One region of the Brevibacillus sp. NL20B1 genome, then DNA from elsewhere that is predicted to be linked to it. Evidence: riboswitches for the same ligand, from Rfam matches in the RefSeq annotation. Region 1 holds a riboswitch; the other holds the start of a gene.
What was found. A riboswitch is a leader RNA that binds a small molecule or an ion and turns the genes downstream of it on or off. The one in region 1 is predicted to bind S-adenosylmethionine.
Positions count from the first base shown of each region.

Region 2: it holds a riboswitch for S-adenosylmethionine, as region 1 does, so the genes downstream of both, metH (methionine synthase) here and metK (methionine adenosyltransferase) in region 1, are expected to answer to the same signal.

Region 1 covers NZ_JAGTPT010000031.1:22,551-26,480, reverse strand. Annotated here, with positions in the region: gene KDN35_RS17780 (S8 family peptidase) at 1-662, shown strand, start outside; gene KDN35_RS17775 (hypothetical protein) at 690-1,151, shown strand; SAM riboswitch class I at 1,204-1,304, shown strand; gene metK (methionine adenosyltransferase) at 1,440-2,645, shown strand; gene KDN35_RS17765 (polysaccharide deacetylase family protein) at 2,771-3,790, shown strand; gene KDN35_RS17760 (sensor histidine kinase) at 3,787-3,930, shown strand, end outside.
Region 2 covers NZ_JAGTPT010000015.1:73,839-77,768, forward strand. Annotated here, with positions in the region: gene argS (arginine--tRNA ligase) at 1-422, opposite strand, end outside; gene KDN35_RS12015 (hypothetical protein) at 769-1,248, opposite strand; gene KDN35_RS12020 (YjcZ family sporulation protein) at 1,422-1,529, opposite strand; SAM riboswitch class I at 1,732-1,830, shown strand; gene metH (methionine synthase) at 1,946-3,930, shown strand, end outside.

The DNA of each region.
Region 1 (3,930 bases):
CCGATCAAGGCAAGGAAGTCATCGGATTAAAGCTCAAGCCTGGGAAGTACTACATCCGATTGAGCAGTACGGTCCCGTTCAAATACGATGCCTACCGCCTCACACTGCACAAGGAGAAGCTGGTGGACGGCTATCGGGACATTGCCGGTCACTGGGCTCGCGCCGAAATCGCCCGGCTGACTCGAAAAGGGGTCGTCAAGGGATTTGACAATGCCACGTTTCAGCCGAATCAGCAGGTGACGCGGGCACAATTTGCCACCATGCTGATCCAAGCCATGCGGGCCAAAGGGCTGCCGGTGGGGGCGTATACGGGCCGCAATCCGTTTGGCGACCTGTCCAGCTCCCATTGGGCCTACCAGCCGCTTCTAATGGCGTATAAACTGGGGATTATGCAGGGGTACCCCAACCGGACGATCAAGCCGAACCAGCCCATCTCCCGGGCGGAGATGGCCCAGATGACCGCCCGCGCCCAGAACTTGCTTTTGACCAAGCACTCAAGGTCGTCATACCGTGACGTACCGATCAGCCACTGGGCGTCTCCGGCGATCGAGGCGCTCACCTCCAGAGGTTGGCTGAAGGGCTACGGGAATCTCTTCAAGCCGCAGGGACGCGCGACCCGAGCCGAAGTAGTCGTTCTGTTGGCCAGAGTCTACAAATTGTGATCAACAATTAAAGGAGAGGACATCGAGATGAACAAAGCGACAAAAGGATTGATTGCAGCTGCAGTTGTCGGCACGGCCATTTTTACTTCCCAAGCGATGGCTGACGGCGGAAGCGCCGGCGTGCCGGGTTCTGCAGACGACCCGGTCGTGACGAAAAGCTACGTCGATCAGCAGATTCAGCGAGCGCTGGGCAGCGCAGGCGGCGGGAACAGCGGATTGACCGTGGTGGAGCTGAATCCGGGCCAGACGCTGTACGGCTTTGAAGGGACGGAATTCATCGTCCGCACCGGACAGGTGCAAGCTGTCGCCGGCAACAATGGAGACGGTCTGACCGACATTACACAGGGGGCGGATCTCCGTGCCGGTGCACCGGTTTCCCACAATCACCTGCTCCTGATCGCCCGCTCCGACAACCGCGGATTGCGGCTGGATCCGAACTACAGCGGCGTGGCCTACATCATGGTGCGCGGCAAATACGAAATCCGCTAAGTGCATATTGACACCGAAGAGAAAAACCAGTATTCTATTATGCGAATGGATACTCTTATCCAGAGTAGGCGGAGGGACTGGCCCTATGAAGCCCGGCAACCGACTTGAGCGGTGCTAACCAGCAGAACGGAAATCTGTTCTGGCCGATAAGAGGTAAGGAACGCATCAAAACAAGCACCTTTTCCTCAAACGGAAAAGGTTTTTTTTTGCATGTGCCTTCGACTGATAAGAACCTGTTTCGGCCACCACACTATTTGTATGAGTCTAAAGGAGGTCGTACACATGGCATTGCAAAAAGGTCGTCGCCTGTTCACTTCTGAATCTGTCACCGAAGGTCATCCGGATAAGATTTGTGACCAAATTTCCGACGCCATTCTGGATGCGATCCTGGCAAAGGATCCGAACGCTCGCGTTGCTTGCGAAACGTCCGTAACCACCGGTCTCGTGCTCGTGGCGGGTGAAATTACCACCAACACCTATGTGGACATTCAAAAGCTGGTGCGCGACACGATCCGCGAAATCGGTTATGATCGCGCCAAATTTGGCTTCGACGCGGACACCTGCGGCGTCATCACTGCAATCGGCGAGCAGTCTGCCGACATCGCCCTGGGGGTTGACCAGGCCCTGGAAGCGCGCGAAGGCAAAATGACCGACGAGGAAATCGAAGCGATTGGCGCTGGCGACCAAGGGTTGATGTTTGGGTTTGCCTGCAACGAAACGCCTGAACTGATGCCGCTGCCGATCAGCATGGCGCACAAGCTGGCCCGTCGTCTGACCGAGGTGCGCAAAAACGGCACGCTCAGCTATCTGCGTCCGGACGGCAAAACCCAGGTGACTGTGGAATACGACGGCGACAAGCCGGTTCGCATCGACACCATTGTCATTTCCACCCAACACGCTCCGGAAGTGACGTTGGAACAAATCAAAAAAGACCTGATGGAACACGTCATTAAGCCAATCGTTCCTGCAGAACTGCTGGATGACGAGACCAAGTATTTCATCAACCCGACCGGCCGTTTCGTGATCGGCGGTCCGCAGGGCGACGCCGGCTTGACCGGACGCAAAATCATCGTGGATACTTACGGCGGCTACGCTCGTCACGGCGGCGGCGCGTTTTCCGGCAAAGACCCGACCAAGGTGGACCGTTCCGGTGCATACGCTGCTCGTTACGTAGCGAAGAACATCGTCGCAGCAGGCCTGGCGGACAAGTGCGAAGTGCAGGTAGCGTACGCCATTGGTGTGGCACAGCCTGTGTCCATCAGCGTGGATACGTTTGGCACCGGCAAGATCGCCGAGGAGGAGCTGGTGAAGCTCATCCGCAAGCACTTTGACCTGCGCCCGGCAGGTATCATCAAACAGCTTGACCTGCGTCGTCCGATCTACAAACAGACTGCGGCATACGGTCACTTTGGGCGTAATGACCTGAATGTGCCGTGGGAGAAGACAGACAAGGCAGAAGCGCTGAAACAGGACGCTGCCGGTCTGTTGAAATAACAACCGAGTAGGGAGAGCCTAGTGCACGCACTAGGCTTTTTTTCTTGGATAGGAATGGTAATCTGGTCATAAAGGAATCCGTTCTCTGGTGTCGAATCACTATGTAGGCTTAAGGAGGGATTTTGTTGCCGAAAAGGTGGCCCTTCTTCCTTTTCATTCTGGTGTCGTTCGGTCTGGTCGTGACTGCCGGACTGCTCGGGGGTGTGCATCTTCCAAATACCTACATGCCGAAAGTGCAACATTTTCCCCCGGTTCCTACGTCTATAAGCACAAGCGGGGATGATACTGCTGCAGCGCGGGAACGAACGGTAGAAAAAGAGGATGCCGTCGTACCCAGGCAGTGGTATCGAAATCGGGTGGTGGTGCTGACTTACCACCATGTGTCGAATCAATCGAACCAACGCTATGTGATTGACCCGGACCAATTTGCCCGGCATATGGCGTTTTTGCGCGAGAATGACCTGCATCCGATTTCGTTGTCGGAGTTTTTGCGTTTTGTCGACACTGGCGTGCTGTCTACCGACAACGCCGTGCTGATTACGTTTGACGATGGATACGAGAGTTACTACACGCATGCGTTTCCCGTGCTGCGGCAGTACCAGTTTCCATCCGTCAATTTTGCTATTGCAGGTCGGCTGCGGGACACCGCGGAGCGCAAGCGAGAAAATATGACGACACCGTTGACTCGCCAACAGATAAACGAAATGCTCGTTTCCGGGCTGGTGGATATCGGCTCACACACATACAGTCTGCATGAACAAGCCGCCAGCAACGAATGGGGAGAATGGGGGCCCGAGACTGCTCCCGTTTACATGGAGGATCTGCAGCGCTTGGAAAACGAGCAGGAATACCGGAACCGATTGTACGTTGACTTTACCATGTCCCGTGTCGGCCTGAGCGATCTGGTGGGCCGACCGGTGGAAACCATATCCTTGCCGTTCGGCTTTTTTAATGACATCGTTCTGCAGACCGCCCAACAAGCAGGCTACCGTTACGTGTTCAACTCCAATCCGGGAGTGGTGACACCCGGCGTCAATCCGCTTAAGATCCCGCGTTTTGACGTCGGCTCGCGCGAGATGGATACTGCCCAACTCCACCAGCTGTTTACGAAAGCGAAAAACGGATTTGAAGGAGAGCAGGAATGAACCAGGCAATCAGCATCAGCATGTTGGATGGAGTAATTAAACGAACGATTGAGACGGTGGAGGCAAGCAAGGCGCAAATCTTTGAGATTTCCGAACATGCACGCCAGCAGGGTAACACGTTAAAGCTGGAATTGCATGAA
Region 2 (3,930 bases), on a different contig from region 1:
ACGGTGGAGCGCAGGTGGCCCATGGAGAACGGCTTGGCGATATTGGGGGAGGAGAGGTCAATCGGCACATTGCGCCCTTTACCGATGTCGCGGCTGCCGTATGCGCTGCCCTGCGTCAGGATCGTGCCGATTACGTCGCGGGCGACGCTTTGCTGATCGAGGAACAGGTTGAGGTACGGACCGACCGCCTTGACTTCGCGGATCGGCGTACCGCTAACCTCGCCGGCCAGTTCGGAGGCGATCAGCGGCGGCGCTTTGCGAAGCGCCTTGGCCAGTTGGAAGCAGGGGAAGGCGATATCCCCCATGCTGGGATTGGGTGGCGTTTCCAGCATGTCGTATACGGTTTCGGCGGTAAATTGGTCCGCGCCGAGGCGGGTGAGTGCTGCGGCAATGATGCTGGCCGCTTGATGCTTATAGCTCATGGAATTCTCCTTTCGGTCTGGAATCTAAAAAATAGAAAAACCTCTGCGTCTCATCAGGGAAGAGACGAGAGGTTGTACTCCCGCGGTGCCACTCTTGTTGCTCTCGCCTCCCGCACGGGAAAAGGCGAAAGCCGCTTTGCCTGCGGTAACGGGCAGACCCGGCGTGCCCTACGCAATCCGGCTGTCCGGACCTTCAGGACGCGTCTCCGAGGTGCGCTTCCCCGCGTCAGTTTGCACCGGGCTCCCACCGTCCCCGGCTCGCTTCTGCTTTCTGACGGAGTACTCTCCTCTTCAGCGACAACGATATTCTTCTAGCATTATAGCGGCATCTCCTGCGGGATGCAACTCACTCTTCCGGTTTTTTCAGCAAATCGTCCAAATCGTGGAACAGGTCCCGCGTCAGCCGTTCCTTGTCGTCGGCCGACTGCCACTGCCGCTTGTACTGGGCCAGCTTGGCGAGCAGCGATCGTTCTGCTTCGGCCGCTTCCTTAAGATCGTGGTTTTCACTGGGATCAAACGGCATCAGCCGCTCATCCGTCCCGCTGCGCAGATAGGGAGAGCGCCAGTGATCGGGAAAGCGATAGGGCTGGTCGCCAAACAGAATGCCCAGCACGTCGTCCGATTCCAGCGGGAGGAAGTGGTCGTATTCGTCCCGCCTGCCTCCTTCAAACAGGTTGAGATGCGTAAACGAATAACGCAGGTAGTGCTGCCCCGTCGCTTGATTCTTGACGATTGAATATGTCTCAAAATCCGTGTGCTCCAACTCTTTCACCGTCTCCAGGCGAGAGAGGAATTCCTGTCGGTTACAGGGTACCAATTGATCCACAATGGTTCGCTCCTTTGTACGGAATCGCTTTTCATCATAGCAAAAACGGACAGCGGCTGACAACGAACCAGCATCAGGCGCAAACGTCCCGCAGGGAACGGCAGGCGGACAGGGTTGTCCAGCGAAAAAAGAGCCTAGGTTTAGCTAGGCTCCTTGTTGATGTACGCACTCGTTTAGTTGCAGTCGTTCGAACACCCGACGATGACCAACAGGATAAACAGAACGAGCACAATTGCGAACGTGTCACCGAAAAAGCCGGAACCGCAGTAGGAAGTACTCATTGTTGTTTCCCCTCCTTTCCGTATGCTTTAGTCTATACACGAATGTGCCGGTTGTTGTGGGCGAATGACCAGCTCGCAAAAAATGGGCGGGGGCAGTCTGGAGAAAATAGACAAATTCTACATTGACGCGAGGAAAAGGGGGTGTTAAGATACATTCAAACATCGTTACCGTTTGACAAAACTGCATAACAGACAGTGACGACTCTTATCCAGAGAGGTTGAGGGACTGGCCCAATGAAGCCTCGGCAACCGGATTACCAGGTGCCAATTCCAGCAAAGCGTGTGCTTTGAAAGATAAGAGGATGGTCATGCGTGTATGTTTCGCGGACAAATCCTCTTCTTGTTGCACACAGAAGAGGATTTTTTATTGTACACGGACCAATGCGTGTGAGTTTGGAAGAAAAGGAGTTTGCCCCATGAAAATAAGTCTTCGTGAACAGCTTTACCGGAAAATTCTGATTCTGGACGGTGCGATGGGGACGATGCTGCAACAGGCCAGCCTGACTGCTGATGATTTTGGCGGTGATGCCTACGAAGGCTGTAACGAGCTGCTCAATCTCACCCGTCCTGACGTGATCCGCTCCATTCATGAAAAATACCTGGAGGCGGGTGCGGACATCGTGGAGACCAACACGTTTGGTGCCACCTCGATCGTCCTGGCCGAGTACGACGTGGCAGACAAAGATCTGGAGATCAACATCGCTGCAGCCCGGCTGGCACGGGAAGCGGCTGACGCCTATTCCACCCCGGAGTGGCCGCGTTACGTCGCCGGCTCGATGGGGCCGACGACCAAGACGCTGTCTCTGACGGGAGGCGTCACCTTTGAAGAGCTGGTGGAAGCGTACTACCGGCAGGCGAAAGGGCTGCTGATCGGCGGCGTGGACGCGCTGCTTTTGGAGACCTCGCAGGACACCTTAAACGTCAAGGCCGGCGGCATCGGCATTCGCCGGGCGTTCGCGGAGCTGGGCAGGGAAGTGCCGGTGATGATCTCCGGCACGATTGAGCCGATGGGCACGACCCTGGCCGGGCAAACCATCGAAGCGTTTTACGTCTCGTTGGAGCATCTGAAGCCGATTACCATTGGTCTGAACTGCGCCACCGGGCCGGAGTTCATGCGTGACCATCTGCGCACGCTGGCGAATTTGGCCCAGTGCGGGGTGAGCTGTTATCCCAACGCCGGCCTGCCGGATGAAAACGGCCATTACCACGAGACGCCGAACGGACTGGCCGCCAAGATGCGGGCGTTTGCCGAGCAGGGCTGGCTCAACGTCGCCGGAGGATGCTGCGGCACGACGCCGGAGCATATCCGCGCGCTGGCGGAAGCATTGAAGGACTGCAAGCCCCGTGTCCCGGCCGGACAGCCGGTCAGCGCCGTGTCGGGGATCGAGGTCGTCTACGCGGAAGCAGACAATCGGCCGCTGCTTGTCGGAGAGAGGAGCAACGTGATCGGGTCGAAAAAATTCCGCGACCTGATCGCGGCCGGGAAGTACGAGGAAGCGTCCGACATCGCCCGCGCCCAGGTAAAGCGGGGGGCACAGATCATTGACATCTGTCTCGCCGACCCGGACCGGGATGAGTACGGGGACATGGAGAAGTTCCTGCAGTTTGTCATCAAAAAAGTGAAAGCGCCGCTGATGATCGACTCCACCGACGTGCGCGTCATGGAACTTGGACTGCGGTACTCGCAGGGCAAGGCGATTCTCAACTCGATCAACCTGGAAGACGGGCTGGAGCGGTTTGAACAGGTGGCGCCGCTGATTCACAAGTACGGCGCGGCTGTCGTCGTCGGCACGATCGACGAGACCGGCATGGCAGTCACCCGGGAACGGAAGCTGGAAGTGGCCAAACGCGCCTACGATCTGCTGGTCAATCGATTCGGGGTCAACCCGCGCGACATCATTTTCGATCCGCTGGTCTTTCCGGTGGGCACCGGCGACGAGCAGTACATCGGCTCCGCCCGCGAGACGGTGGAAGGCCTCCGCCTGATCAAGGAGGCGATGCCGGAGTGCAAGACGATTCTCGGCATCAGCAACGTCTCGTTCGGGCTGCCGGCGGCCGGACGGGAGGTGCTGAACGCCGTCTTCCTTTACCATACGACTCTGGCCGGACTTGATTACGCCATCGTCAATACCGAGAAGCTGGAACGCTACGCCTCCATTCCGGAAGAGGAGCGGCGATTGGCAGAGGCGCTCCTGTTTGAGACCAACGACGAGACGCTGGCCGCCTTTACCGAGTTTTACCGGCAGAAGAAAAAGGAAGTACGCGTGGAAGCGTCGTCGCTCACGCTGGAAGAGCGTCTGGCCCGTTACGTGGTGGAAGGCTCCAAGGACGGGCTGATGGACGACCTGAAGCTGGCGCTGGAGAAATACACGCCGCTGGAAATCATCAACGGTCCGCTGAT